Regions from separate parts of the Paracoccus sp. FO-3 genome, predicted to be linked through region 1. Evidence: riboswitches for the same ligand, from Rfam matches in the RefSeq annotation. Region 1 holds a riboswitch; each other region holds the start of a gene.
What was found. Region 1 has a riboswitch for cobalamin ahead of nrdH (glutaredoxin-like protein NrdH). Riboswitches for the same ligand answer to the same signal wherever they lie in the genome.
Positions count from the first base shown of each region.

Region 2: it holds a riboswitch for cobalamin, as region 1 does, so the genes downstream of both, FE811_RS18610 (ABC transporter substrate-binding protein) here and nrdH (glutaredoxin-like protein NrdH) in region 1, are expected to answer to the same signal.
Region 3: it holds a riboswitch for cobalamin, as region 1 does, so the genes downstream of both, FE811_RS07575 (DUF1636 domain-containing protein) here and nrdH (glutaredoxin-like protein NrdH) in region 1, are expected to answer to the same signal.
Region 4: it holds a riboswitch for cobalamin, as region 1 does, so the genes downstream of both, FE811_RS07545 (CbtB domain-containing protein) here and nrdH (glutaredoxin-like protein NrdH) in region 1, are expected to answer to the same signal.

Region 1 is NZ_VCBQ01000005.1:10,056-17,434, forward strand. It holds gene FE811_RS02075 (bile acid:sodium symporter family protein) at 1-130, shown strand, start outside; gene nrdF (class 1b ribonucleoside-diphosphate reductase subunit beta) at 127-1,098, opposite strand; gene nrdE (class 1b ribonucleoside-diphosphate reductase subunit alpha) at 1,161-3,287, opposite strand; gene nrdI (class Ib ribonucleoside-diphosphate reductase assembly flavoprotein NrdI) at 3,269-3,685, opposite strand; gene nrdH (glutaredoxin-like protein NrdH) at 3,694-3,915, opposite strand; cobalamin riboswitch at 4,007-4,198, opposite strand; gene FE811_RS28115 (alpha-hydroxy acid oxidase) at 4,929-5,660, shown strand; gene FE811_RS02110 (DUF6635 family protein) at 5,650-6,480, opposite strand; gene FE811_RS02115 (YeiH family protein) at 6,548-7,379, opposite strand, start outside.
Region 2 is NZ_VCBQ01000075.1:4,168-11,546, reverse strand. It holds gene aceB (malate synthase A) at 1-983, opposite strand, end outside; gene FE811_RS18615 (short-chain fatty acyl-CoA regulator family protein) at 1,118-2,551, shown strand; cobalamin riboswitch at 2,613-2,812, shown strand; gene FE811_RS18610 (ABC transporter substrate-binding protein) at 2,906-3,913, shown strand; gene FE811_RS18605 (iron ABC transporter permease) at 3,910-4,959, shown strand; gene FE811_RS18600 (ABC transporter ATP-binding protein) at 4,956-5,726, shown strand; gene FE811_RS18595 (pseudoazurin) at 5,739-6,167, shown strand; gene FE811_RS18590 (class I SAM-dependent methyltransferase) at 6,183-6,965, shown strand; partial or broken gene FE811_RS18585 (hypothetical protein) at 7,038-7,379, opposite strand, start outside.
Region 3 is NZ_VCBQ01000019.1:42,858-50,236, reverse strand. It holds gene FE811_RS07590 (precorrin-3B synthase) at 1-1,024, opposite strand, end outside; gene cobN (cobaltochelatase subunit CobN) at 1,021-4,182, opposite strand; gene cobW (cobalamin biosynthesis protein CobW) at 4,185-5,219, opposite strand; gene FE811_RS07575 (DUF1636 domain-containing protein) at 5,223-5,576, opposite strand; cobalamin riboswitch at 5,652-5,854, opposite strand; gene cobO (cob(I)yrinic acid a,c-diamide adenosyltransferase) at 5,892-6,503, shown strand; gene FE811_RS07565 (hypothetical protein) at 6,563-7,379, shown strand, end outside.
Region 4 is NZ_VCBQ01000019.1:34,634-42,012, forward strand. It holds gene rlmH (23S rRNA (pseudouridine(1915)-N(3))-methyltransferase RlmH) at 1-152, opposite strand, end outside; gene rsfS (ribosome silencing factor) at 156-554, opposite strand; gene FE811_RS07515 (hypothetical protein) at 687-920, opposite strand; gene leuC (3-isopropylmalate dehydratase large subunit) at 1,219-2,655, shown strand; gene FE811_RS07530 (hypothetical protein) at 2,675-3,256, opposite strand; gene leuD (3-isopropylmalate dehydratase small subunit) at 3,346-3,951, shown strand; gene FE811_RS07540 (endonuclease/exonuclease/phosphatase family protein) at 3,942-4,994, shown strand; cobalamin riboswitch at 5,156-5,362, shown strand; gene FE811_RS07545 (CbtB domain-containing protein) at 5,399-5,575, shown strand; gene FE811_RS07550 (CbtA family protein) at 5,577-6,275, shown strand; gene FE811_RS07555 (hypothetical protein) at 6,346-6,879, shown strand; gene bluB (5,6-dimethylbenzimidazole synthase) at 6,882-7,379, shown strand, end outside.

The DNA of each region.
Region 1 (7,379 bases):
CATCGCCACGGCGATCTTCCCGGCCGCGGCGGTGGGGGCGATCGTGCTGCCGGTGATGGTCTATCACATGACGCAGCTGCTGGTCTGCTCGGCCATCGCGCAGCGGCTGGCGCGCAACCCGCGTGCCTAGAAGTCCCAGTCCTCGTCCTCGGTCGCGACCGCCTTGCCGATGACATAGCTCGACCCCGAGCCGCTGAAGAAATCGTGGTTCTCGCTGTCGGGCGACAGCGCGGCCAGGATCGCCGGGTTGACCTCGCAGGCCTGGGGCGGGAACAGCGCCTCGTAGCCCAGGTTCTGCAGCGCCTTGTTGGCATTGTAATGCAGGAAAGCCTTCACGTCCTCGGTCAGGCCGATGCCGTCGTAAAGCTCGGCGGTGTATTTCGCCTCGACGTCGTAGAGATCGAAGATCAGCGAGAAGGCGAAATCCTTCAGCGCCGCGCGCTCGGCCTCGCCCAGCCGCTCCAGCCCGCGCTGGTACTTGTAGCCGATGTAATAGCCATGCACCGCCTCGTCGCGGATGATCAGCCGGATCAGGTCGGCAGTATTGGTCAGCTTGGCGCGGCTCGACCAGTACATCGGCAGGTAGAAGCCGGAATAGAACAGGAAGCTCTCCAGGAACACGCTGGCGATCTTGCGCTTCAGCGGGTCCGAGCCGGCCTTGTATTCCTCCAGCACCAGCCGCGCCTTCTGCTGCAGGTGCGGGTTCTCCTCGGCCCAGCGAAAGGCCGCATCCACCTCGGGCGTCAGGCACAGCGTCGAGAAGATCGAGGAATAGCTGCGCGCATGCACCGCCTCCATGAAGGCGATGTTGGACAGCACCGCCTCCTCATGCGGGGTGATCGCATCGGGCATCATCGCCGGCGCGCCCAGGGTGTTCTGGATCGTGTCCAGAAGCGTCAGCCCGGTAAAGACGCGGATGGTCAGCTCGCGCTCCTCGGGGCGCAGCGTGGCCCAGCTCTGCACGTCGTTCGACAGCGGCACCTTCTCGGGCAGCCAGAAGTTCACCGTCAGCCGGTTCCAGACCTCCAGGTCCTTCTCGTCCTCCAGCCGGTTCCAGTTGATGGCCCGCAGGGGCGTGCGCGGCGCATGGTCCTTCATCCGAAGACCCTTTCTTTCGTGTCCAAATATCCTCGGGGGTGCGGGGGCAGACAGCCCCCGCCTCAAAGCGTGCAGGAAACGCAGCCCTGCACCTCGGTGCCCTCCAGCGCGGTCTGGCGCAGCCGGATGTAATAGATCGTCTTGATGCCCTTCTTCCAGGCATGGATCTGGGCGCGGTTGATGTCGCGCGTCGTGGCCTCGGCCGGGAAGAACAGCGTCAGCGACAGGCCCTGGTCGACATGTTCGGTCGCCGCCGCATAGGTGTCGATGATCGCCTCGGGGCCGATCTCGTAGGCGTCGCGGTAATAGTCCAGGTTCTCGTTCGACATGAAGGCGGCGGGGTAATAGACCCGGCCGATCTTGCCTTCCTTGCGGATCTCGATCTTGGCGACGATCGGGTGGATCGAGCTGGTCGAGTTGTTGATATAGCTGATCGAGCCGGTGGGCGGCACCGCCTGCAGGTTGCGGTTGTAAAGCCCATGCCGCATCACCGCGTCCCGCAGCGCGGCCCAGTCCTCGCGCGTGGGCAGCGCGACACCCTCGAACACCCGCGCGACATCGGGCAGCGTCGGCAGCCAGTCGCGCGTCACGTATTTGTCGAAGAATGTGCCGTCGGCATATTTCGACGTCTCGAAATCCTTGAAGCTGCGCCCCTTTTCCTGCGCCAACAGGTTCGAGGCGCGGATGGCGTGATAGGCGACGGCGGCGAAATAGACCGAGGTGAACTCGATCCCCTCGGGGCTGCCGTAATGGATGCGCTCGCGCGCCAGGAACCCGTGCAGGTTCATCTGGCCCAGCCCCACGGCATGGGCCTCGTCGTTGCCGCGCCGGATCGAGGGCACGGCCTCGATCGCCGACATTTCCGACACCGCGGTCAGCGCGCGGATCGCCGCCTCGACCGTGGCGCCGAAATCCGGCCCGTCCATGGTCGCGGCGATGTTGAGCGAGCCGAGGTTGCAGGAAATATCCGTGCCGAGGTGGCGATAGCTCAGATCCTCGTCGAAGGTGCTGGCCTCGTTGACCTGCAGGATCTCGCTGCACAGGTTCGACATGCTGATGCGGCCGGCGACCGGGTTGGCGCGGTTCACCGTGTCCTCGAACATGATATAGGGATAGCCGCTTTCGAACTGGATCTCGGCCAGGGTCTGGAAGAAGGCGCGGGCGTTGATCTTTTTCTTGCGGATGCGCTTGTCGTCCACCATCTCGGCGTATTTCTCGGTGACGGAAATCTCCGAGAAGGCCATGCCATAGACCTTTTCCACGTCATGGGGCGAGAACAGGTACATGTCCTCGTTCTTCTTGGCCAGTTCGAAGGTCACGTCCGGGATCACCACCCCGAGCGACAGCGTCTTGATGCGGATCTTCTCGTCGGCATTCTCGCGCTTGGTGTCCAGGAAGCGCAGGATGTCGGGGTGATGCGCGTTCAGGTAGACCGCCCCCGCGCCTTGCCGCGCGCCCAGCTGGTTGGCATAGGAAAAGCTGTCCTCCAGCAGTTTCATCACCGGGATGACGCCCGAGGACTGGTTCTCGATCCCCTTGATCGGCGCCCCGGCCTCGCGCAGGTTGGTCAGCATCAGGGCGACGCCGCCGCCGCGCTTGGAAAGCTGCAGCGCCGAATTGATGCCGCGGCCGATGCTTTCCATGTTGTCCTCCAGCCGCAGCAGGAAGCACGAGATCAGTTCGCCGCGCGATTTCTTGCCGGCGTTCAGGAAGGTCGGCGTCGCGGGCTGGAACCGGCCCGACAGGATTTCCTCCATGAAGCGCATGGCGAGATCCTCGTCGCCGCGCGCCAAGGCCAGCGCGACCATGACCACCCGGTCCTCGTAGCGTTCCAGATAGCGCCGCCCGTCGCGGGTCTTCAGCGTGTAGCTGGTATAATACTTGAAGGCGCCCAGGAAGGTCGGAAAGCGGAACTTGCGCGCATAGGCCGCGTCCCAGATCCGGTGCAGGAAGGCGCGCGGATACTGGTCCAGGACTTCGGCCTCGTAATAGCCTTCGTCCACCAGGTAGCCCAGCTTCTCGTCCAGCGAGTGGAAGAAGACGGTGTTCTGGTTGACATGCTGCAGGAAATACTGCCGCGCGGCCTTGCGATCCGCGTCGAAGCGGATGCGGCCCTCGCCGTCGTAAAGGTTCAGCATCGCGTTCAGCGCGTGATAGTCCAGCTCGGCCTTTACGCCATCGTCAAGCATTCCGTCCCCCAGAATTTCTCAAGCCCCGCACGGACGCGGGAAATATCCAGATCAGTCCCCGCCAGCTCGAATCGATACAGCACGGGGACGTTGCACTTGTCAGAAATCACCCGGCCGGCCAAGGCATAGGTCGCCCCGAAATTGCGGTTGCCGGCGGCGATGACGCCGCGCAGGCCGGCGCGGCGGGCGGGATCGTTCAGGAAGCGGATCACCTGCTTGGGCACCGCGCCCCGGCCGGTCCCGTCGGCATAGGTCGGGCAGATCAGCACATAGGGCGTTGCCGCCTCGGGCAGCGGATCGCACGGCGAGACCGGGATGCGCCCGGCCGCCAGCCCCAGCCGCGCCACGAAGCGCGCGGTGTTCCCCGAGGCCGAGGAATAATAGACCAGCCCGCCCATGGCGCCGGTCAGGACAGCCGGCCGATCATGTCGGGCCGGAAGCCCGCCCAATGCGCATCGCCGGCGACGACCACCGGGGCCTGGCGATAGCCCAGCGAGACGACCAGTTCCATCGCCGCGTCGTCCTCGGTCAGGTCGATCAGCTGATAGGCCAGGCCGCGCGCGTCGAGCGCCCGCGTGGTGGCGGTGCATTGCACGCAGGCGGGCTTGGAGTAAACGGTGATGGACATGGCTCGGCTCCTTCTGTTCTGTCGGCAAGAGGGGGCCGGGCCGATGGGCGTGCCACCGGACCCTGTTCCAGCCCCGCGCCCGCCGCACGGTTTCGTCCTTTCGCGCCATGGCAGGTCTTCTGACTTGCGGGTCTCGGCTTAGCCGGCCTTCCCGGAGCCTTGGCCCCAGTGGCATTCCAGCGTCGCTCGCCGCTTACAGCTGCGGGGGCAGTGCCGGCTTTTCACCGGCTTCCCTTTTCATCCCCGAGTCGGCCCCAGGGCAACCATGACCCCGGCAGTTAGCCACGGGTCACGGGCCGGGTCAATCCATATTTAGTGGATGGCCGGGCTGTGCCCGGAATATCTGGTGGGTTCCCGGATCGCGCCAAGGGCTCGATTTGCCGCCGGGCCATGGTGGTGGGCAGGCTGCGGCCACGGGCCGCCGCACCTGCGCGGCTGTTGGATTATGGCAACAGGCGCGGGGACATGGCATGGAATGACGTCGCGTCGTTTGACAAAGCGCGACAATTCGCCCTCTTGCGTGGATCGCGCGCGCGTGAACCGGGGCTCCGTTCCCGTTCCCGTTCCCGTTCCCGTTCCCGTTCCCGTTCCCGTTCCCGTTCCCGTTCCCGTTCCCGTTCCCGTTCCCGTTCCCGTTCCCGTTCCCGTTCCCGTTCCCGTTCCCGTTCCCGTTCCCGTTCCCGTTCCCGTTCCCGTTCCCGTTCCCGTTCCCGTTCCCGTTCCCGTTCCCGTTCCCGTTCCCGTTCCCGTTCCCGTTCCCGTTCCCGTTCCCGTTCCCGTTCCCGTTCCCGTTCCCGTTCCCGTTCCCGTTCCCGTTCCCGTTCCCGTTCCCGTTCCCGTTCCCGTTCCCGTTCCCGTTCCCGTTCCCGTTCCCGTTCCCGTTCCCGTTCCCGTTCCCGTTCCCGTTCCCGTTCCCGTTCCCGTTCCGGTTCCCGTTCCCGTTCCGGCGCGCCAGAGCGCAAGCCATTGATAAGTCAACACTTCATGTCGTCTCTGCCTGCCGGTGGAAGGGGATGCATCTTTGTGCCGGGATAACCCATGAACAAAACCCATCCCAAACCGCCAGCCTCGGGGTCTGCCGCGCAATTGCTGCCGACCCTGGGCCTGCTTCCGGTCCTTGCCATTTCCGCGGGGGTCGGCGGCCCCGCCCAGGCGCAGGACACCGTGACGCTGGACACGGCGGTCATCCGCCGCCAGCAGGGCAGCGAGGCCGAGACCCGCTACAAGACCACCGAAAGCGCCTCGGACAAGATCACCGCGCCGCTGCTCGACACGCCACGGACCGTCACCGTCGTGACCGCGCGCCAGATCAAAGAGCGCGGCGGAAGTCGCAGACCCGGTTGCCGCTGCTGCTCAAGGGCATCATGTCGGCGCATGATGCCGAGCGTGCGGTCGCGGCTGGGGTGGACGGGGTGATCGTCTCGAACCACGGCGGGCGGGCGCTGGACACGCTGCCGGCGACGGCCGAGGCTCTGGCGGTCGTCGCCCGCCAGGTCGCCGGGCGCATTCCGGTGCTGTGCGACGGCGGCATCCGTCGCGGCACCGATGCGCTGAAGGCCCTGGCGCTGGGGGCATCGGCGGTGCTGGTCGGGCGGCCGCAGATCCACGCCCTGGCCGTGGGCGGCGCGGCGGGAGTCGCGCATATGCTGACCATCCTGCGCGCCGAGCTGGAGGTCGCCATGGCCCTGACCGGACGCTGCGACCTGGCCGGGATCGACGAAACCGTGCTTTGGCCTAGCCCTTGAAGCTGCGCCACAGGCTCAGCGCCGCATCCGACAGGTCGCCCAGTCGGGCCAGCACATGTTCGCGCCCCAGCCCCGGCCCGTCCTCGGCCCGGTCGAGCCGGCGCAGCAGCCGCAGCACCCGGCGCTTGTGGATGCCGGTCCAAAGCTGGACCGGATCGGCGACCAGCCCGGCAAAGGTCGTCAGGACCGAGGCGAGCATGGCCAGCACCACCCCGGTCAGCAGCAGATCCACGCTGGAAAGCTCTCGCGGGAAGGCGCCATACCACATGCGGCCGGCCCAGCTTCCCAGCGCGAAATCCTCGACCGCCTGTGCCTGCGCCCGCAGATGCGCGACCGGCCCGGCCAGCGAGATCACCCCCGGCGTGGCGCGGTGGAACAGCAAGAGCCCCGAGCCCAGCACCAGGACCGAGGTGGTGATCTCGGAGACCGCATTGCGGGTCTCGGCATAGTCCGAGACGGCGCGGGCGACGCTTTGCGGCGCGGCCTGGGGCGCCAGCCCCTTTTCGGCCAGGTCGTCGATGAAATGGGCCAGATCGGCCTCGATCCTTTGCGCCACGTCGGATTTCAGGAAGATCTGCCGGCGCGACAGCCAGTCGCCGGCGCGCCGCAGCCCGATCCGGCGCAGAAGCGGCGCGGCCAGCCGCACCAGCAGGAACAGCGGCGACAGCATGACGTTCACCGGCGCACGCAGCAGGTCGAGGCCGAGCGCGTGGCGATGCAGCGCCAGCGTGCCGCGCGGGCCATAGCGGGCGCGGACGAAGCGGTGGACCTCGGTCTCGCGCCGGGTCATCGGACGGGGGTCGGCGGGCTTTAGGGCCATGGGCGCGGTCCTTTGGCGGATCGCGCCCAATCTAGGCATCGCGGCGGGGCGGCTCAATGCCGCGCGGTCACAGCAGCGCGACCAGCCCCAGGCCCAGGGTCGAGATGAACAGCCAGGCCAGCGCGCCAAGCGCCAGCGGCCGGACGCCCTTGGCGCGCAGCTTGCGGATGTCGGTTTCGAGCCCCATCGCCGCCAGCGCCATGGTCAGCAGAAAGGCGGTCAGGCCGACCACCTCGGCATGCAGCGCCTCGGGCAGGGGCAGGGCGCTGTTCAGCAGCACGACGGCGATGAAGCCCAGCACGAACCAGGGCGTCGGCGCCGAGCCATGCGCGGCCTTGCCGCCGCGCCGCGCCAGCGCGCCCAGCACCAGGATCAGCGGCGCCAGCAGCATCACCCGGCTCAGCTTGGCCACGGTCGCGGCCTGCCCGGCCTCGGCGCCATGCTGGAAGCCGGCGCCGACGACCTGCGCCACCTCATGCACGGTTGCACCGACCCAGATGCCGTAATGCGAAGGCCCCATCGCCATCATCTCGCCCAGCAGCGGCATGGCGATCATCGAGAGCGAGCCGAAGACCGTCACGCAGGCGATGGCATAGGCCACGTCCTCGTCCGTTCCGCGCGTGACCGTGTTCGTCGCGATCACCGCCGAGGCGCCGCAGACCGAGGTGCCGGCCGCGATCAGCTCGGCCAGCCGCGCCTCGACCCCCAGCGCCCGCCCGGCCCATTTGGTGAAGACGAAGGTCGCGGCCAGCACCACCGCGATCACCGCCACCCCCGCCAGGCCCACGGCGCGCAACTGCTCCAGCGTTAGCTGGAAGCCCAGCAGCACGATGGCGAAACGCAAGACGCGGCGCAGCGAAAAGCCGATGCCCGGCCGCGCCGCCTCGGGCGTGCCGGCC
Region 2 (7,379 bases), on a different contig from region 1:
ATGGCATGGATGCCGCGGCGATGGCAGACCTTGACCACGCGGGCGGCATAGGCGGCCAGGAAGGCATTCTCCATCCCGACCTGCGCCCGGTCGGGCAGCACATAGGCCGGATGATTGCGCAGCGTCTTGATATAGCTGAAGATATAGTCCCAGCGGCCGCAGTTCAGCCCGGCGATGTGGTCGCGCAGTTCCCAGACGATCTCGTCCATCTCGAAGGCGGCGGGCAGGGTCTCGATCAGCACGGTGGCCTTGATCGTGCCCTGCGCCAGCCCCATGCGGTCCTGGGCAAAGGCAAAGACCTCGTTCCAGAACCGCGCCTCGCCATGGCCCTCCAGCTTGGGCAGGTAATAGAACGGCCCGCGCCCGGTGGCGGCCAGCGCCCGGCCGCAGTGATAAAGCGACAGGCCGAAATCGAACAGCGCCGCCGAGACCGGCTGGCCGCCGATCAGCACATTCGCCTCGGGCAGGTGCAGTCCGCGCGGGCGGAGGATCAGCAGCGCCGGGCGGGGGCCGACGCGATAGCTCTTGCCGGTCGCAGAGTCGTCATGCTCCAGCGTGCCGTCGCGATAGTCGATCAGATTCGCCTGCCCGGCGATGATATTGGCGAAGCTGGGGGCGGTCGCGTCCTCGAAATCGGCCATGAAGACCCGGGCGCCCGAGTTCAGCGCGTTGATCATCATCTTGCGATCCACCGGGCCGGTGATCTCGACCCGGCGATCCTCCAGCGCGGGCGGAACGGGGGCGGCCTGCCAGATGCCCTGCCGGATCTCGCGCGTCTGCGGCAGGTAGTCGGGCAACTCGCCCCGGTCGATGCGCTCCTGCCGGCGGGCGCGGGCGACCATCAGCGCATGCAGCCGCAGGCCGAAGCGGGCCTGCAATGCGGCGACGAAACCCAGCGCCTCGGGGGTCAGGACATGATCCGCGCCCGGCACGGCGCGCAGGACGACGGGCGGAAGCGGTGGGGCATTGCGGTCGAGCGGCATGGCGGCCTCCTGTGATTCACGGCGCAATGTCACAGTAGTAATGTCATGCTGCATGTGCATTATTGCTTTGAAAACAACGGGTGTTGCGGTCAGTCTTGTCACCGTGCAGCCGCAGAACTTGTAAGGTTTGTCACATGGCCCGAGGCGAGAAACTGATCATCGGCCAGCGCCTGCGCGTGCTGCGCCAGTCGCTGGGGCTGACCCAGGCGCAGATGGCGGCCGAGCTGGGCGTCTCGGCCAGCTATGTCACGCTGATCGAATCCGACCAGCGCCCGGCCTCGGCGCGCTTCCTGATGCGGCTGGCCGAGGTCTATGACATGAACATCGCCGAACTGGCACCCTCGACCGACGCGCAGCTTGCGGCGGATTTCGCCGCGGCGCTGAAGGATCCGGTTCTGGAGGCGGGCGCACCGTCCCGCGCCGAGATCGAGGCGGTGCTGCAAGCCTCGCCGCGGATCGCGGCGGCCTTCGTGCGGCTGCATGACAGCCACCGCCAGGCGCTGCTGCAGCCGCAGGCCGACGACAACCCGCTGACCGACCGCGACAAGGTCGAGGCGCTGGCCGGCACCTCGCGCCCGGTCGATGCGGTGCGCGGCTGGTTCTATGCCCGGCGCAACCATGTCGATGCGCTGGACCGTGCCGCCGAGGCGCTGGCCGAGGAACTGGCGCTGCACCGCAACGAGCCGCACATGGCGCTGACCGGCCGGCTGGCCGCGCATGGCATCGCTGTGCGCATCCTGCCAGCGCCGGTCATGGGCGAGCAGCTGCGCCGCTTCGACCCGCACCGGCGCGAGCTGATGCTGTCGGAACTGCTGGCGCAATCCAGCCGCCGCTTCCAGATCGGCGTGCTGCTGGCGCGGCTGGAGCAGGAACCGCTGATCGCCCGGTTGGTCGACGAGGCGGGACTGGCCGACCCGCCGGCCGTCGCGCTGATGCGGGTGAGCCTGGCGAATTACTTCGCGGCGGCGCTGATGATGCCCTATGCCCGCTTCCTCGCCGCCTGCGAATCGGCGCGCTACGATGTCGAGCTGCTGGGCCACCGCTTCGGCGCCAGCTTCGAGCAGACCGCGCATCGCATGTCCACGCTGCAACGCCCCGAGGCGCGGGGCATTCCGTTCTTCTTCGTGCGGGTGGACCGGGCCGGCAACATCTCGAAACGCTTCAGCGCCGGGCGGTTCCCGTTCTCGCGCTTCGGCGGCACCTGCCCGTTGTGGAACATCCATGCCGCCTTCGAGACGCCAGAGCGGGTGCAAACCCAGGTCATCCGGATGCCTGAGGGCGCCAGCTATTTCTCGATCGCGCGCACGGTGACGCGGGCCGGCGGCACCCATGGCGCGCCCGCGCAGCGGCTGGCGATCGGGCTGGGCTGCGACGTGGCCTATGCACCGCGGCTGGTCTATGCCGACGGCATCGATCTCGACCGCAGCCGGCCGGTGGACATCGGTCTGAACTGCTATCTCTGCGAGCGGCCGGATTGCTCGGCCCGCGCCCATGCCCCGATCAACCGCCGCCTGCGCGTGAACGAGCGCGAGCGCAGCCTGGCCATCTTCAGCTTCGAGGAGGGCTAGGCGCCCGCCGGCAGGCCGTGGCCGGGCGCCCATGCTGACGCTTGCCAGCGCCCGCGCCGGCAGCTAGGGAGAGCGCGTCGGTTTCCGCAAGGAATTGAAAGGGAATCCGCCGGGGTCGCAAGGCCCCGAACCGGAACTGCCCCCGCAACTGTAGGCGGCGAGCAGGATGCGAAAACGCCACTGTGGCCCCGTGCCATGGGAAGGCCGCATCCCTGCCGTGACCCGCCAGTCAGGAGACCTGCCGACGACGTTTGACCAATCCGAGCGGGTCGGCTCGGGAGGGGTTGCGACCGGCATTGGCCCGGTCTCCATCCGCTCATCCGGCCTGTTCATGATGTAGCGGAAGGAAACATCATGCTGAGGCTCACCACGGCGATCATCGCCACATCCACCCTGGCGCCGATGGCGCTGGCGGGCACCGAATACCCGCTGACCCTGACCAGCTGCGGCCACGAGGTCACTTTCGACAAGGCGCCCGAAAGCGTCGTCAGCGTCGGGCAAAGCACGACCGAGATCCTGTATATGCTGGGGCTGGCCGACAAGGTGGCGGGCACGGCGCTGTGGATCAACCCGGTCCTGCCCGAATTTGCCGAGGCGGACGCCAGGGTCGAACGGCTGGCCGACAGCGCCCCCAGCTTCGAAAGCGTGCTGGCCAAGAAGCCTGGGCTGGTGGTCACGGCCTATGAATGGATGATCGGCCCGCAGGGCGCGGTCGGCACGCGCGAGATGTTCGACGACGCGCAGATCCCCAGCTGGATCATGCCGACCGAATGCGTCGGCAAGGACAATACGCAAAGCATGGACGGCGCGCGCTCGGTCCTGTTCGACACCGCGCTGCTTTACCAGGGCATCGAGGAACTGGCGGCGATCTTCGACGTATCGGAGCGCGGGGCCGAGGTGATCGCCGACCTGAAGGCGCGCGAGGCGGCGGCGGTCGAGCGGGCGCAGGCGCTGGACCTGCCCGAGGGCGTGTCGGGCCTGTTCTGGTATTCCTCGGCCGAGATCGAGATCGACCCCTATGTCGCGGGCGCCAATGGCGTGCCGGGCTGGATGCTGTCCAAGCTGGGTGTGCAGAACGTCGTCGCCTCGCCCGAGGAATGGCCGACCGTCGGCTGGGAAACCATCGCCAAGGCCGGCCCGGCCTTCATCGTCGCGGCCGAGATGAACCGCCGCCGCTTTCCCGCCGACGACATCGCCGTCAAGCGCGATTTCCTGACCTCGGACCCGGTGACAAGCGAGATGGAGGCGGTGAAGAACGACCGCATCCTGACCATGCCGGCCAATGCGATGGACCCCTCGGTGCGCGCGATCTACGCGCTGGAATCGCTGGCGGACTCGCTGGCCGGGTTCGACCTGCAATGAGGCCGCGCGCCGCGACCCGCAGCACGGGGCGCAATCGGGGCTGGCTGTGGCTGGCCCCCGCCGTGCTGGTCGCGGCGCTGCTCTTCGGCACGGCGGTGGGCGAGACGCGCATTCCGCTGGCCACCGTCATCGAGGTGCTGGCGGTCAAGGCCGGGCTTGGCTCGGCGGCGCTCGACCCGATCGACGCCAGCGTGATCTGGCATTACCGGCTGTCGCGGGCGGTGGTCGCGGCCTGCGGCGGCGCAAGCCTGGCGCTGTCGGGGCTGATCCTGCAGGCGCTGCTGCGCAACCCCCTGGCCGAGCCCTATCTGCTGGGGATTTCGGCCGGGGCCTCGACCGGGGCGGTCACGGTCGCGGTGGCGGGGATCGGCGCAAGGCTGCTCAGCATGTCGGCGGGCGCCTTTGCCGGGGCGCTGACCGCCTTCGCGCTGGTCGCGGCGCTGGCGCGCGCCGCCGGCGGCGGGACCGGGATGCGCGGCGCCGGGGTCATCATCCTGGCGGGCATCGCCGGCTCGCAGATGTTCAACGCGCTGACCGCGCTGATCATCGCGCAATCGGCCAGCGCCGAGCAGGCGCGCGGCATCATGTTCTGGCTGCTGGGCAACCTGTCGGGCGTGCGCTGGCCGGACAGCTGGGTCGCGGTGCCGATGGCGGCGCTGGCGCTGGGGGTCGGGCTGTGGCATGCGCGCACGCTCGACGCCTTCGCCTTCGGGGCGGAAAGCGCCGCGTCGCTTGGCATCGACCTGCGGCGCACGCAGGCGCTGCTGATCGGCACGGCCTCGCTGGCGACGGCAATCATGGTCTCGATCGCCGGGGCCATCGGCTTCGTCGGGCTGGTGGTGCCGCATGCGATGCGCATCCTCGTCGGGCCGCGCCATGCCAGGCTGGTCCCGGCGACGGCGCTGGCGGGGGCGGTGTTCCTGGTGCTGTCCGACGTCGTCTCGCGCATCGTCATTCCCGGCCAGGTGCTGCCCATCGGCGTCATCACCGCGTTGGTCGGCGCGCCTGCCTTTGCCGTGGTCATGATCCGGGGCCGGCAGCGATGACGCCCATCCTGGAAGCCGTCGGCGCCAGCCATGCCGTGCGCGGCCGCGAGATCCTGTCCGACATCAGCCTGCGCCTGCATCCGGGCGAGACCCTGGGCCTGATCGGGCCGAACGGGTCGGGCAAGTCGACGCTGATGGGGCTGATGGCGGGCCTGCTGCGCCCGAGCCGCGGCGAGATCCGGCTGGAGGGCCGGCCCATGGCCCGGCTGGGGCGACGGCAGATCGCGCGGCGGCTGGCGCTGGTCGCGCAATCGGCCGAGACGGCCGAGCGGATCACGGTGCGCGACGCGGTGGAGCTGGGCCGCACGCCTTGGCTTGGCCCGCTGCGGCCATGGGGCGCGCAGGACGACGACGCCGTCGCGGCGGCCCTCGACGCCGTGGACATGGCGCATATGGCGGGACGCGACTGGGCCTCGCTTTCGGGGGGCGAGCGCCAGCGCGTCCATATCGCGCGCGCCCATGCCCAGGCGCCACGCATCCTGCTCCTGGACGAGCCGACCAATCACCTGGACATCCATCACCAGATCGCCATCCTCGACCTGGTCGCGCGGCTTTCCGTCACCACCGTCATCGCGCTGCACGACCTGCATCACGCCTTGCGCTGCGACCGGGTCATGGTGCTGCGCGCGGGCCGCTGCGTGGCGCTGGGGCCGCCGATGGAAATCCTGACCCCGGCGCTGATCCGCGAGATCTTCGCGGTCGAGGCCGAGATCATCCCCCATCCCCGCGGAGGCCGGCCGGTCTTCGCCTTCCAACGCCTTGCCTGAAAGGACATCCCAATGCTGCTTCGCGCCGCGCTTCTTGCCTGCCTGCTGCCCGCCGCCGCCCTGGCCGAACTGCATGAGGTCAGGATGCTCAACCGCAACGACACCGGCCCGATGCCGTTCGAGCCGGACTACCTGGTGGTCCGGCCCGGCGACACGGTCCGCTTCCTTGCCACCGACCCCGGCCACAACGCCGCCACCATCGCCGGCATGATCCCCGAGGGTGGCGAGAAATTCATCGGCAAGATCAACGAGGAAATTGAGGTCACGCTGGACGCCGAGGGCATCTGGGGCATCAAATGCTCGCCCCATTACACCATGGGCATGGCGATGCTGATCCAGGTCGGCGACAGGCCCGCGACCGAGGCCGACCTGCCCGACGACCTGCCCGAAGCCGTTCGCCAGAGGATGCTGGAAATCCTCGGGCGGCGGAAAGCGGACTGAGCCGCGGCCGGGACCATGCGGAACCGTTCGGTCAAGGACGACATCCGCGACTATTGGAGCCACCGGGCCGAGACCTATGACCAAAGCCCCGGCCACGGCCTGATGGCCGCGCGCGATGCCGCCGCCTGGCTGGCGCTGATCCGGCGTCACCTCGGCCCCGGCGAAGGCCGCCTTGCGCTGGACCTGGGCTGCGGCACCGGCGCCATGTCGCTGCTGATGCGGCAGGCGGGCTTTGCCGTCACCGGGCTCGACTTCGCCGGCCCGATGCTCGAGCGCGCGCGCCGCAAGGCGCAGGAGGCCGGCGCCCGCCTCGGCTTCATCGCCGCCGATGCCGAGAATACGCTGGAGCCGGACGGCCGCTACGACGTGATCATCGCGCGCAACCTGCTGTGGACCCTGCCCGCGCCGCAGGCCGCGCTTGGCGACTGGTTCCGCATCCTGAAGCCCGGCGGGCGGCTTCTGGCCATCGACGGGGACCATGCCCGCCAAAGCCTGATCGAGCGCGCCCTGCCGCGGCTCGACCGGCTGCTCGGCAGGATGCAGGACAGCCATAGCCTGGTGACGCCCGCGCAATGGCGCGACCATGGGCGGATCATGGCGCAGCTGCCCTTTGGCGCCGGTCTGCGGGCGCGGGACGCCGCCGATCTGATCGGCGGTGCGGGCTTCACCGATCTGCGGCACGAGAACCTGCGGGCGATGCACAGCCGCCGCTGGCCCCTCTGGTCCCGCGCACGGCTTGCGGCGCTTGACCAGCACCGCTTCGCCGTTTCGGGCAGCAAGCCGGGGCCTGGACAGTGACCGCCGGCCTGCCCACCGGAGAGCCGCGATTGTCCCCGAAAACGCCGCCACGGGGAAGAAGCCGGGGCAGTCTCAGCCCTGCGCGGCAGAGCAGCCGCAGCCGGCCGGCTGGGACCGCCCCCTCGCCTCGACCGGCAGGGGCGCCAGATCGCCCTTGCGCAGCGCCCTTGCCGCCGCGACCAGGTTCTTCAGCGCCGCCTCGGTCTCGGGCCAGCCGCGGGTCTTCAGCCCGCAATCGGGATTGACCCACAGCCGCTCGGCCGGGATCACGCTGGCCGCCTTGCGCAGCAGGGTGATCATCTCGGCCTCGGGCGGCACGCGGGGCGAGTGGATGTCCCAGACGCCGGGGCCGATCTCGTTCGGATAGTCGAAATCGCCGAAAGCGCCCAGCAGCTCCATGTCCGAGCGCGAGGT
Region 3 (7,379 bases), on a different contig from region 1:
CGCAGCCGCTGACATGCAGGCTTTGGCCGGGGGCAAGGCGCGGGGCGAGGCTGCGGGCCAGGGCGCGGACATCGGCCAAAGCCTGCGGGCAGCCGGGCGCGCCGGTGCAGGCATGGATGCGCAGGAGCGGGTCGTGGGGGTCGAGGATCGCGCCCTTGATCCGCGGGCGGGCCGCGCCTTCGATCAGCAGCGCGCGCCAGGGGGTCAGGCGCAAGGGGCCGATCGCGGCGGCGGCGGCCAGCTGCGCCGGCGTGATCTGGCCGAAGGCGAAGCCCAGCAGCCAGCCGTTCGGTGCCGGGCCGGGGTCGGGCGGATGGGCGCCGGCGGTTCCGGTGGCGCTGTCGCATGGGTATTTGGGCAACAGAGAAGACGGCAGCGGGGTCGCGCCATGGGGCGGGGCGGGGGCGCGGCGCAGGTGGTCGCGCATCCGCCCGCGGCCGTCCTGCACGCCGCCTTGCATGAACCAATGCGCCAGGGCGATGGCGCGGGTGGCGGCCTGGGCGGTGTTATCGGCCTTGAGCGCCCAGTCGGCGCCGTCCGGCAGGATCAGCCAGCCTGGGCCCTGCGGGCGCAGCCTGATGTCCGCGGGCGTGTCGGCCAGCACCGGCGGGTCGGCATCGACGGCAAAGCCGAACTTGCCGGGCACCTGCGGCGCATCGGGCGCGGTCATCGCCTGGGCGATGGCCTCGGCCAGTTGCCAGGCTGGGCCGCCCATCGGGGCGAAGGGCGACAGGATCACGTTGCGCCGTGCCTCGGATTCCGGGTCGTCATCGATCAGGCCGATGCCGGCCAGGGCGGCGACGGTCGCGGCATGGCCGGAAGGGTCCAGCCCGCGCAGTTGCAGGTTGGCGCGGCTGGTCAGGTCCATCAGCCCGTTGCCGTGCCGCGCCGAGAGTGCCGCGATCAGCCGTGCCTGGTCCGGTTCCAGCCGGCCGTTCCGCGCCCGGATGCGCAGCACCAGCCCGTCGCCCGATTGCATCGGCCGCAGCGCACCGGGGCACCAGCCCTTGACGGCGAAGCTCATGGCGCCAGCTCCGCCAGGACCGAGTTGCGGCGGCTGACCCAGAGGCCCGATTCGAGCAGCCGCGCGAAAAGCGCGCGCATGGCGGCGAGCGCGGCGGGGTTTTCGCGTTCCATGAAGGCCAGGACCTCGGGCCGGCCCAGCGTGGCGTCGTGATAGAGGTCGAAGAGATGGCCGGGCACCACGCCGGCCAGGTTGGCGAAGGCGGCCATGTGGTCCAGCGTCGCCGCGATCTCGGCCGCGCCGCGAAAGCCGTGCCGCATCATGCCGTCGGCCCAGGCCGGATTGGCGGCGCGGGCGCGGGTGACGCGGGCGATTTCCTCGGCCAGGGTCCGGGCCCGCGGCTGGTCCGGGCGGGTGGCGTCGAGGTGGTAGAGCGCCGGCCGCGCGGCGCCGATCCGCGCCATGGCGGCGGCGAAGCCCGCCTCATGCGCGGCATGGTCGCCGGCCAGCAGCAGGTCGGATTCCGGCAGGTCCTGCGCATGGACGAAGGCATCGGCCTGGGCCAAGCGGTCGCGGATCGCCTGCGGCTGGTGGGTGATCCGGCCATCGGCGGCGATGGCATGGGAGGAGGCGGCCAGCCACGCCTCGCCCGCCGCCTGCCGCGCCTGGTCGGTGAAGCTCTCGGCCAGGTCGGCGATGCCGAGGCCGTAAAGGCCGGGCCTGGGGCCGAAGACGCGGGGGGCGCGGTTGCGATAAGGGTTGTCGGCTGGGGTTTCGTCGCGGGCCGCCAGCGCCTCGGCCCCGGTCTCGAAAAGCTGGGCGAGGCCGGGGAAGATGTCGCGAAACAGGCCCGAGACCCGCAGCGTCACGTCGATCCGCGGCCGGCCAAGCTCGGCCAGGGGCAGGATCTCGATGCCCGCGACCCGGCCCGAGGCGCCGTCCCAGCGCGGGCTGAGGCCGGCGAGATGCAGCGCCATGGCAAATTCCTCGCCCGCCGTGCGCATGGTGGCGCTGCCCCAGAGGTCCACGACCAGGCCGCGGGGCCAGTCGCCCTGGTCCTGCAGGTGGCGGCGCAGCAGTTCCTCGGCCAGTTTCACCCCCTGGGCATGGGCATTGCGCGAGGGCACGGCGCGGGGATCGACGGTGAAAAGGTTGCGCCCGGTCGGCAGCACGTCCTGCCGCCCCCGCGCCGGCGAGCCCGAGGGGCCGGGGGCGACCCGCTGGCCGGCCAGCGCGCGCGCCAGCCCTTCGGCTTCGCCCGGAGCGGTGCCATAGACATGCAGCCCGTCGCCGAAGCGGCTGTCCTTGAGATCGCAGAGGAAGCGGTCGATCAGCGGGATCGCCTCGGCCGCCGCGGCGTCGGGGGGCAGGCCCAGGTCGGTTTCCACCCCGGCGGCGCGGGCCTCGTCGCGGATGGCCAGGATCAGCCGGTCGCGGCGGCGCGGGTCCAGCCCGTCGGCGGTGGAATATTCGTCGAGCAGCCGTTCCAGATGCGCGAGGTTCTCGGGCACCGCGGAATCCGCCAGCGGCGGCGGCAGGTGGCCCAGCGTCACGGCGGAAAGCCGGCGCTTGGCCTGCGCGGCCTCGCCCGGATCGTTGACGATGAAGGGATAGATCACCGGCATGTCGGCCAGCAGCGCCTCGGGCCAGCATTCGCCCGACAGGGCAACCGACTTGCCGGGCAGCCATTCCAGCGTGCCATGCGCGCCCATGTGGATCAGCACGTCCGCCTGCGCGCGCAGCCACAGGTAGAAGGCGACATATTCATGGCGCGGGGTGCGCGTCAGGTCGTGGTAGTCGTCGGCGCGGGTCTTTGCCTCGCCGCGTTCGGGTTGCAGGGCGATCAGGTCGGCGCCGTGGCGGAGGGCGGCGAAACGGAAGCCGTCGGGGGGCTCGCCCCATGCGGCGGCGAGGTCGTCGCGCAGGCGTTGCGGCAGGCGGGCCAGCGCTTGCTGGTAGTCCGAGAGCGGCCAGTGGATGCGCTCGGCGGTCAGCCGCCGGCCCAGGTCGTCATGGGGAAGCCCAAGGATCGCGCTGCAGGAGGCCAGCGCGTCCAGTCCGACCGCATGGGCCAGCTGATGCGCCTTGCCGGGATAGGTGGACAGCACCACCGCGCGGCGTGTCGCCTGCCGCAGCCGGTGCCAGGCGGTGATCCGCGCCACCGCCGCGTCGATGCGGTCCGGGTCGGGGGCATGGATCACGCGGGCGAATTGCAGGTCGGGGTCGCGCTCTTGCGGTTCCTTGAAGCTGATCGCGCCCAGGAATATGCGGCCGTCCACCTCGGGCAGCACGACATGCATCGCCAGGTCGGCGGCGGAAAGCCCGCGGTCCTCGGCCGCCCAGAGGGCGCGGGGCGCGGTGGACAGCGCCACCTGGAAGACCGGGCAATCCGTGCCGTCGAAGGGCGTGGCGCCGGCATCGTCGCGGGCGGAAAAGGCGGTCAGGTTCACCACCGCGACAAGGCCGGGCAGGTGCGGCGCCAGCCAGTCGGCAAAGCCCGGCGCCTTCAGCGAGGGCGCAAAGACCCCGGTCGCGGCAAAGCCGGCCGTGCGCAGGGCGCGGATCATCGCATCCACCGGCGCCAGGTCGGCCGCGGTCAGGTAGCTGCGATAGAAGCTGACCAGCACGCCGGGTGCGGGGTCGGGCCGGGGGCGGTCGATGACGCCGCGGTCGGGATCGTAGAAGCCGAAGTCAGGGATCGCGGCCTGCCCCTGGACCGGGGCGGCGGGCAGGCCGGCGGCCCCGGCCAGTTCCGCCAGCGCCATCTGCGCCGCGACCGCGCCGCCCTGGTCGCAAAGCGCCGCCAGCCGATGCAGCAGCGGCAGCGGCAGGGTGGAAAACCGCTCCAGCGTTGGGTCGGGACGCCCGTCCGCCGGCAGGAAGGCCAGGGCGATCCCGCGGCGGCGGGCCAGATCCTGAAGGCTGGCGACGCCGTAATGCCAATAGGGCTCGCCGCCGATCAGCCGGACCAGCACGGCGCGGGCGCCGGAAAGCGTTGCCTCGCAATACTGATCGACCGAGACCGGGTGCCGCAGCGCCGAGAGGTTGCACAGCCGCAGCGAAGGCAGCCGCCCGGCAGCGCGATGCCAGCCCGCCGCGAAAGCGCCGAGGTCGCTGTCGGAATAGGACAGCACGACCAGGTCGGCGGGGCCTTGGCCGGGGTCGGTCGGAACCTCGGTCTCTTCCAGCCCACGGCTTTCGCGGAAGACGACATGCATCGTCAGGCAGCCAGGACCGCCCGGATCGCGGCCTCGTCGATGTCGTCATGCTCGGCGATCACCACCAGGCGCGAGGCGCGGGGGGCGTCGCCCCAGGGCCGGTCGTATTGGTGCCGCACCCGCTCGCCCACCGCCTGCACCAGCAGGCGCATGGGCTTGCCGGCGACGGCGACATGGCCCTTGACCCGCAGGATGTTCTGTTCGCGGGCCAGCCGCTCGATGCGGGCGGCAAGCTCGCCGGGGTCGGCGATCTCGGCCAGCTCGATCACCACCGAGTCGAAATCGTCGTGTTCGTGGTCGTCGGCGCCGTCGTGGTGGCTGGGGCGGGCGGCGAGGTCGTCCTCGGCCGCGGCACCCAGGCCCAGGATCACGCGCGGGTCGATCACCCCGTCGGTCAGCGGCAGGATCGGCAGCTTGCGCGGCGCCTCGGCCTCGATCACGGCGCGGGCGGCGGCCAGCCCCTGCTCGCCGGCCAGGTCGGCCTTGGACAGCAGCACGATGTCGGCGCAGGCGATCTGGTCCTCGAACACCTCGGAGAGGGGCGTCTCGTGGTCGAGGCTGTCGTCGGCGGCGCGCTGCGCCTCGACCGCGGCCTCGTCGGGGGCGAAGCGGCCGGCCGCCACCGCCTCGGCATCGGCGAGCGCGATCACCCCGTCCACGGTGATGCGCGAGCGGATCGCCGGCCAGTCGAAGGCTTTCAGCAAGGGCTTGGGCAGGGCTAGGCCCGAGGTCTCGATCAGGATGTGGTCGGGCTTGACCGGCATCGCCATCAGCCGTTCCAGCGTCGGAATGAAGTCGTCGGCGACGGTGCAGCAGATGCAGCCGTTCGACAGCTCCATGATGTTCTCGGCCGGGCAATTCTCGTCGGCGCAGGACTTCAGGATCTCGCCGTCGACGCCCATGGTGCCGAATTCGTTGACCAGCACCGCCAGCCGCTTGCCCTGCGGCTGCGACATCAGGTGGCGGATCAGCGTGGTCTTGCCGGCGCCCAGAAAGCCGGTGATGACGGTGACGGGGGTCTTGGTCAGGTCGCTCATCTTCTATCCAATCGGGGGAATGCGCGCGAGGCTGCGCTTGCGGAAAATCGTGACGCGCTCGCGCCAGGGCACGATGCCGTCGGGGGCCTGGGCATAGGCGGCGGCGCCCAGCAGGATCTCGGTCGCGTCCTCGGCCGACATGCGGCCGTAGACATAGGTCCAGCGGCCCGGCGCCGACAGCGCGATGGCGGCGCCGTTGGCGCAGGCGGACAGGCATTCGACGGGGACGATGCGCACGCCGTCGGGGGCGCCTTCGGCCGCCAGCGCGTCATGCAGCCGCGCGCCGGGCACGGGCTCGCCCTCGGGGACGGGCTGGCCGGCGCGGCAGGTGATGCAGACATGCAGCGTGACGGTCATGCGCCCTTCATCCCTCAAGGCGGCACGAGGCAGGGGACCAGCGCCCAAGCCCCAGCGGGAACACCCCGTCCGCCGGTCAATCCTTCGCGCGCTGGCAGGTCTCCCGGCTTGCGGATTCGGGCCTGGGCCCACGGCCGCCCCGCCTTCCCGGCGTCTCGCCAGTGGCCTCGGGGCGACCTTTCCGGTCACGGTCGCGGGGGCGGCTGCTTCCAGGCGGTTGCCTGTCGCATTCCCTCTTCGCCTGTCGTAGGACAGGAACCAGCGCCTCTCGTCTGTGCGCGCCCGGTCCCGACTTGTCAAGCGAAGGAGTGCCCGATGCAGACCGACGACAATACCCGCCACGCCGAGAAGATGGCCCGGATCAAGGCCGCCCGCGACCGGATGATGGCCGAGAAGCAGGGCGAGAAGGGCCTGGTCATCGTCCATACCGGCAAGGGCAAGGGCAAGTCGTCCTCGGGCTTCGGCATGATCCTGCGCTGCATCGCCCATGGCATGCCCTGCGCGGTGGTGCAGTTCATCAAGGGCGCCTGGGACACCGGCGAGCGGCGGTTGCTGACCACGCATTTCGGCGACCTGTGCCAGTTCCACGCCATGGGCGAGGGCTTCACCTGGGAAACCCAGGACCGCGAGCGCGACATCGCCGCCGCCCGCGCCGGCTGGGAAAAGGCCAAGGAACTGATCCGCGATCCGCAGATCCGCATGGTCCTGCTGGACGAGATCAACATCGCGCTGCGCTATGACTACCTGGACCTGGACGAGGTGCTGGATTTCCTGCGCAGCGAAAAACCGCCGATGACGCATGTGGTCCTGACCGGGCGCAACGCCAAGCCGGAACTGATCGAGCTTGCCGATCTTGTGTCCGAGATGGAGCAGGTCAAGCATCCCTTCCGCGATGGCATCAAGGCGCAACCGGGGGTGGAGTTCTAGCCTGTTTCCTGTCATCTGCCGCTTGTGCAGGATCAGTGAATTCGAAAGGATGTTCGGACATGTTTGCGAGACAAGGCCTTGTGGCGCTGCTGGCGATCTGCCCCGTCTCGGCGGCCTGGGCCGTGCCTGCCACCGAAGAGGGGGCCGCGCGGCTGCGCGGCGTTTTCCAGACCTATTTCGGCGGCGCCGAGGGCGTGGTCGCCGTCACCCCCCAGGGCGAAAGCTATGAGCTGCGGATCGACCCGGCGCCGCTTCTGGCGCAGGTTCCGGCCGAGCAGGCCCAGGTCAGCGTCTCGGCCCTGACCTATCGGCTGACCGACAATGGCGACGGCAGCTGGGGCGTCAGCGAGGACCAGGTGCTGAGCTGGTCGGTGGTGGTGCCGCGCCTGTTCGAGCAGAAGGGCACGACCAGGGTCGAATCCACCGGCATCTGGGACGAGGGGCTGATGAGTTTCCGCGAACAGACGGCGGTGATGACGGATTACGTCATCGAGTCGGTGCAATATGCGCCCCCGCCGCCGCCCGGCGCCGAAGCCGCGCCCGAACAGCCCCCGGCCGAGCCCGAGATCATCTCGCGCGATCACCAGCGCACGGCGCGGATGGAGATGTCGCTGACCGGCGGGCCCGGCAAGGCCGGCGGCGTCGACCAGGCCATGAACTTCACCGCCGAGGGGCTGGAGCTGTCGCAGGAGATCCTGATGGCTCCGGGCGGCCAGCCGATGACCTTCCAGATCACCGCGCCCGGCTACGAGGGCAGCGGCCAGATCACCGGCGCGCGCACCGAAGGCATGCTGTCCCTGCTCGCCTGGTTCGTCGCCCATCCGTCCGAGGAGCGGATCGAGGGCTCGCAGGACGGGCTGCGCGACAAGCTGGCCG
Region 4 (7,379 bases), on a different contig from region 1:
CCGCCGCCGCGACGGTCGTCGACCTCGGCCAGGGTGACGGGGGGCAGGCCCAGACCGCGGCCCGCCTTGGCGTGACGGTCCAGGTAATCGGCGATCAGCTTCGCCTCGGGGCCCTGCCGCAGCCGCCCGACCGCGGCAATGACCATGCGCATGGATCAGATCTGGTGCTTGCCGGCCTCGATGGCGGCGTGTTCGGCGCGCAGCCGCTCAAGCGTGGCCGAACGCAGGGCGTCGGCGGGCATCCACATCTTTTCCAGCTGATAGAACTCGCGGACCTCGGGGCGGAAGACATGGACGATCACGTCGTCGGTGTCGATCAGCACCCAATCGCCGGTCTCCTTGCCCTCGATCCGGGCCGAGCGGCCGGTCTGTTCCTTCAGGCGCTCGACCAGCTTTTCGGCGATCGAGGCCACCTGCCGCGCGTTCCGGCCCGAGGCGATCACCATGTGATCGGCCATGGCCGAGCGGCCACGCAGGTCGATGGTCACGACATCCTCGGCCTTGTCGTCGTCAAGAGAGGCAAGAATGCGGTCCAGTAGCTGATCGCTCGTCAGCCCGGATTCCGCGGTGGTCGCAGCCGGCGCAGCGGCCGGCGAGACGGTATTGGACAGGGTTCATCCTCCGGTCATCACGCCGATCTCCCCCGGCGCCGGGGCCTTACCAATGTAGCACGGAATCGCGCCCGCTCAATGCAGGCGCAGCGGATTTCTGGACGCATCCGCCGGCGGGCAGGCCGAAACCGGCAGATTTCCCCAGGGATCGGCGCATCTGACCTGCCCCGCGCCCCAGGCCAGATGCAGGCTTTCGGCACCCGCCGCCGCCCGCGCCTGCTTCAGCGGCGTGTCCGCCCAATGCACCGCCAGCGCGAAAACGGCCACGCAGATCAGCGGGATCGCCCGCAGGATGATGCGAATCAGCATGATCGGTCCCCTTTCCCGTGTCTTTCGGCGCCAAGATAGGGACCATTTCCCAACTTGGAATTAACAGGGCCGTGTGGCGATATTGAATATGACGTGAAATCGCCCTATTAATGCCCCTATGCGAGGATTCGTCTATTTCGACATTCACGACCGCGCCCGCCTGCCCGGCCGGTTCTACGGCGAAAGCCTGTCCGTCACCGCCCGACTTTGACGGGAGCGGGCGCTTGCGCGCGCCCTGCCGCAGGCTGCGGCACCCCCTCCGCCCTTTCCCAGCTAGTCTTCCAGAAAAGAGACAGCCATGACCGGCAACACGAACGCGGGCGCGCCCCGCACCCTCTACGACAAGATCTTCGACGCCCATGTGGTCGAGCGTTCCGAGGACGGCACCTGCATCCTCTATATCGACCGGCACCTGGTGCATGAGGTGACCTCGCCCCAGGCCTTCGAAGGGCTGCGCATGGCCGGGCGCAAGGTGCGCCGCCCCGACCAGACCATCGCCGTGCCGGACCACAACGTGCCCACGACGCCCGACCGCGTGGACGGGATCGAGAACCCCGAGGGCCGCATCCAGGTCGCCGAGCTGGACAAGAACGCGCGCGAATTCGGGCTGAACTATTACCCGATGAACGACATCCGCCAGGGCATCGTGCATATCGTCGGCCCCGAGCAGGGCTGGACCCTGCCCGGCATGACCGTGGTCTGCGGCGACAGCCACACCGCGACGCATGGCGCCTTCGGCGCGCTGGCGCATGGCATCGGCACCTCGGAGGTCGAGCATGTGCTGGCCACCCAGACGCTGATCCAGAAGAAATCCAAGAACATGAAGGTGGAGATCACCGGCAAGCTGCGTCCCGGCGTGACCGCCAAGGACATCACCCTGTCGGTGATCGGCGCCACCGGCACCGCCGGCGGCACCGGCTATGTCATCGAATATTGCGGCGAGGCGATCCGCGACCTGTCGATGGAAGGCCGCATGACCGTCTGCAACATGGCGATCGAGGGCGGCGCCCGCGCCGGGCTGATCGCGCCGGACGAAAAGACCTTCGAATATGTCAAGGGCCGCCCGCACGCCCCGAAGGGCGCCGCATGGGAGGCCGCCGTCGCCTGGTGGAAGACGCTGTTCTCGGACGAGGGCGCGCATTGGGACAAGGTCGTCACCATCCGCGGCGAGGACATCGCCCCGGTCGTGACCTGGGGCACCTCGCCCGAGGACGTGCTGCCGATCACCGGCAAGGTGCCCGCGCCCGAGGATTTCGAGGGCGGCAAGGTCGAGGCCGCGCGCCGCAGCCTGGACTACATGGGCCTGAAGCCGGGCACGCCGCTGAACGAGATCAGCATCGACGCGGTCTTCATCGGCTCCTGCACCAACGGCCGGATCGAGGATCTGCGCGCCGCCGCCGGCATCCTGAAAGGCCACAGGCTGGCGCCGGGCGTGCGCGGCATGGTGGTGCCGGGCTCGGGCCTGGTGCGCATGCAGGCCGAGGAAGAGGGGCTGGACAAGATCTTCATCGACGCCGGCTTCGAATGGCGCCTGGCCGGCTGCTCGATGTGCCTGGGCATGAACCCCGACCAGCTGGCGCCGGGCGAGCGCTGCGCCGCGACCTCGAACCGCAACTTCGAGGGCCGCATGGGCCGTGGCGGCCGCACCCACCTGATGTCGCCGGTGATGGCGGCCGCAGCCGGGATCAGGGGCCACCTGACCGACGTGCGCGAACTGCTGGCGGAAACCGTCTGATGGCGAGCGGCGCGGGGCCTTACCGGCCCCGCCGCAGCAGCATCAAGGCGTTGATCGCAATCAGCCAGAGCCCGGCGTTCTCGAACCAGAAGTTGTATTTGATGTTCGCGAAATCGGCGCTGATGAGCCTGTCCACATGATGAAAGCCCACCGCGCGCACCAGCACGAAGCCGCACAGCACGGCCAGCCCCAGCAGGGCCGGGCCGTTGCGGCGCATGTGCCCGCGCAGGGCATTCGTCGTCCAGGCCAGCGCGAGTGCCACGCCCAGCACCAGCCCGGCGATGAAGGCCAGCTGCACCATATGGCGGTCGTCGTACCAGCCCTGCGCCCGCGCCATGCAGCGTCCGGTGGCGGTCAGCGCGGTCTGCAGGTCCAGCTGCTTGTTCACCCCCAGGAAGGCCATCAGCCCGGCGATCGTCAGCCACAGCCCTCGCGCCGCGCCGGCCGGACGGCGGCGCAGCACCATGACGGCCAGCACGAAGCACAGGAAGTAAGAGAGCACCGTCAGCCAGCCGGTGATCTCGGGGTCTCCGATCTGCGGCCTCCAGTCGCGCGCAATGCAGGCGCGCAGGGCCGCAAGGCTGGAAAACCCGAAAAACATCAGCGAAGCCCTTTCCATGGCGCAAGGCGCCGGACGGGTCTCGGTTAACGGGCCGCTGCGGCCCAAGTCAATTCTGCGAGGATCACGACATGGACAAGTTCACCACCCTGACCGGAATCGCGGCACCCATGCCGCTGGTCAACATCGACACCGACATGATCATCCCGAAACAGTTCCTGAAGACGATCCACCGCTCGGGTCTGGGCAAGAACCTGTTCGACGAGATGCGCTATGACGCCCAGGGCAACGAGATCCCGGATTTCGTGCTGAACCAGCCGGCCTGGCGCGACAGCCAGATCATCGTCGCCGGCGACAACTTCGGCTGCGGCAGCTCGCGCGAACACGCGCCCTGGGCGCTGCTGGATTTCGGCATCCGCTGCGTGATCTCGACCAGCTTCGCCGACATCTTCTACAACAACTGCTTCAAGAACGGCATCCTGCCCATCGTCATGCCGCCAGAGGTGGTGGACGTGCTGATGGAGGACGCCAAGAAGGGCGCCAACGCCCGCATGACCGTGGATCTGGAAAACATGACCGTGACCACCTCGGACGGGCAGAGCTTCCCCTTCGAGCTGGACCCGTTCCGCCGCCACTGCCTGCTGAACGGGCTGGACGACATCGGCCTGACCATGGAAAAGGCCCCCGCCATCGACGCCTACGAGGCGCAGATGGCCCAGAGCCGGCCTTGGGTGTAAGCTCACTGGCCGGGGCGGCCCTGCTGGCCGCCCTTGGCCTGGCCGCCCAGGCCGATCCGCTGCGGATCGCGACCTTCAGCCCCGACCTGTCGCGCGACGGGCCGGGGCTTTTGTTGCGCGACCTCGGCCGCAAGGATGCGCAGATCGACGCCGTGGTGCAGGTGTTGGCGGAAACCCGGCCCGACATCCTGCTGCTGACGCATTTCGACTGGGATTACGAGAACAGCGCGCTGGACGCCTTTGCCGCCAGGCTGGCGCAGGCCGGGCTGGACTATCCGCACCGCTTCGCCGCCCGGCCGAATTCCGGCATGGCGACCGGGCTCGACCTGAACGCCGACGGGCGGCTGGGCACGGCCGACGATGCGCAGGGCTTCGGCACCTTCTCGGGACAGGGGGGCATGGCGATCCTGTCGCGCCATCCCATCGGTCCGGTCAAGGATTACGCGGATTTCCTGTGGCGCGACCTGCCCGACAACCTGATGCCGCCGCTGCCCGAGGAGGTGGCGGCCATCCGCCGCCTGTCCTCGACCGCGCATTGGGATGCGGTGGTCACGGTCGCGGGCCGGCCGCTGCACCTCTTGGCCATGTCCGCGACGCCGCCGGTCTTCGACGGGCCCGAGGATCTGAACGGGCGACGCAACCATGACGAGCTGGCGTTCTGGCTGCATCACCTGCCCGACGGCCCCTTCGTTCTGGCCGGGAACCTGAACCTCGACCCCCTGGACAGCGAAGGCCGGCCCGAGGCGCTGGCCCGGATCATGGCCCATGTCACCGACCCCCTGCCCCGCAGCGCGGGCGGCGCGGCGGCCAAGGGCGGGGTGAACGACGGCCACCGGGGCGATCCGGCGCTGGATACCGGCGACTGGCCGGACGACAAGCCGCCGGGCAACCTGCGCGTCGATTACGTCCTGCCGGCAAGGCCGCTCAAGGTGCTGGACTCGGGCGTGTTCTGGCCGGCCGAGGGACCGCTGGCCAAGGCCGCGCTGGCCGCTTCCGCGCACCGGCTGGTCTGGGTCGACCTGGACTGGCCGCCGGCACCCTGATTCGGACAAGCCCCTTCCGCCCGCCCCCCGCGCGATTCCCCGGCATCTTCTCCGTTGTCCAAATACCCATGCGACGGCGCCGCCCGCCGGCCCGTCGCCCGGCCTTCGACCCCGCCCGCAGCGGCCGCCCGATTCCGCTTGCCGCCGCCGCGGCATCGCAGGTAACATGCGCGTGTATCGGTGCCCCTTTCCGGGGCCAAAAGGGAATGCGGTGCGGTCCTCGGCGTCTCGGGGGCCAAATCCGCAGCCGCCCCCGCGACTGTAGGCGGAGAGCGGACGTCCATCGCGCCACTGGCCATCCGGCCGGGAAGGCGGGCGTCTGCCGTGACCCGCAAGCCAGGAGACCTGCCGATGCATGGAACCGCAATGTCGTCGGGTTGGACGACCAAAGGAAAGGGTCGCAGATGACCGCAAAACCCATGACCGCCGCCGGCGCCAGCCGTGCCTCGGTCCTGTTTCCCGCCATCGCCGCCTTCGCGATCGGCTTCGGGCTGATCTTCATGTCCGGGCTGGTGCAGGCCGAGACCCTGCATGACGCCGCCCATGACGTGCGTCACGCGACCGGCTTCCCCTGCCACTGACATGTTCTCGCGCATTCTGACCAGCGGGTTGATCGCTGGCGCTGCAACGGGGCTGATTGCCGCCCTGTTGCAGCTTTGGTTCGTGCAGCCCGTGCTGCTGCATGCCGAACTGTATGAATCCGGCCAACTGGCCCATTTCGGTGCCGAGGCCGTCAGCGCACACCAGGACTTGGGGCCCTTCGAATGGACCCGCAACATGCTTTCGGTCCTGTTCACCATGATGGTCTATGCCGGCTACGGGCTGATGCTGGTGGCGCTGATGGCGCTGTCCGAGGCGCAGGGCAACGCGGTCACGGCGCGGCAGGGGCTGCTTTGGGGCCTGGCCGGCTACCTGACCATGCAGCTTGCCCCCGCCTTCGGCCTGGCGCCGGAAGTGCCGGGCGTCGCCGCCGCCGATGTGCAGCTGCGCGCGATCTGGTGGCTGGGCACCGCCGCCGCCACCGGGCTGGCGCTGTGGCTGGTCGCCTTTGGCAAGGGCTGGGCGGCCTGGGGCGTGGCCATCGTGCTGATCCTGGCGCCGCATGTGATCGGCGCGCCGCAGCCCGACAGCTATGCCGGCCCGGTCCCGCCCGAGCTTTCGGCGGAATTCGCCGGGCGCGCCCTGGGTGCCGGCGCCATGGCCTGGGCGCTGCTCGGCCTGCTGGCCGGCTGGTTCTGGCAGCGCGAAAGCCAGCGCGCGCCGGTGCCGCAAGCCGCCTGATCCGGGCCGCAACCGTTTCGGCCGGGCGTGCCTGTCGCGCCCGGCCCTTTCATGAAAGCGGGGAAAAGACATGGATCGTTCGATCCCGATGCTGCTGATCGGCCTGATCTTCGGCGGCGGCATGGGCTTCGTCATCGCCGCCGCCAACGGCATCACGCTGGACGGCCACGACCACGGCGCGCATGGCCACGGCACCCAGGCCGCGGCGCATGACCACGGCGCGCCCATCGACCTGCCCGCGGGCAGCGCCACCGCCTCGGCCCGGCTGGAGCCCGACAGCACCGCCGGCTGGAACCTGTTCGTCGAGGCCGAGGGCTTCTGCTTCGCCCCCGAACATGCCGGGCTGGCCGATCGCCGCGGCGAGGGCCATGCGCATCTTTACCTGAACGGCGCCAAGATCGCCCGGCTCTACGGCCCGGCCCATCACCTCGACATGCTCGCCGCCGGCGACCGGCTGCGGGTCGAGCTGAACTCGAACGACCACCGCCCGCTGACCGTGGCGGGCCGGCCGCTCGCCGTGGAACTGACCGTGCCCGACCGCCCGGTCGGCATCCGCGCCGGGGCCGAGGGCCTGCCCGACAGCGCCATTTGCGCCACGCCCTGATGATGCGGTTCGGCCCCGAGGACCAGGCCGCGCTGGACCGCATCCTGCGCTGGCGCCGCGACGTGCGGCATTTCCGCGACGACCCGATCCCCGAGCCGCTGCTGGAGGAATTGCGCGCGGCGATGGAACTGGCGCCCTCGGTCGGCAATGCCCGGCCCTGGCGGGTGATCCGGGTCGAAAGCCCCGATCTGCGCGCCGCGATCCGCGCCGATTTCCTGCGCTGCAATGCCCGGGCCGCCGCCCGCTACCAGGGCCGGCAGCGGCAGGAATACGATGCGCTGAAGCTCGCCGGGCTGGACCGCGCGCCGGTCTGGCTGGCCGTCTTTACCGAGATCGACCCGTCCGAGGGCCACGGCCTTGGCCGCGCCACCATGCCGCAGACCCTGCGGCAATCGACGGCGATGGCGATCCATGCGCTGTGGCTCGCGGCACGGGTGCGCAACCTGGGCCTGGGCATGGTCTCGATCCTCGACCCCGCGCGGATCGGCCCGCTGCTGGCG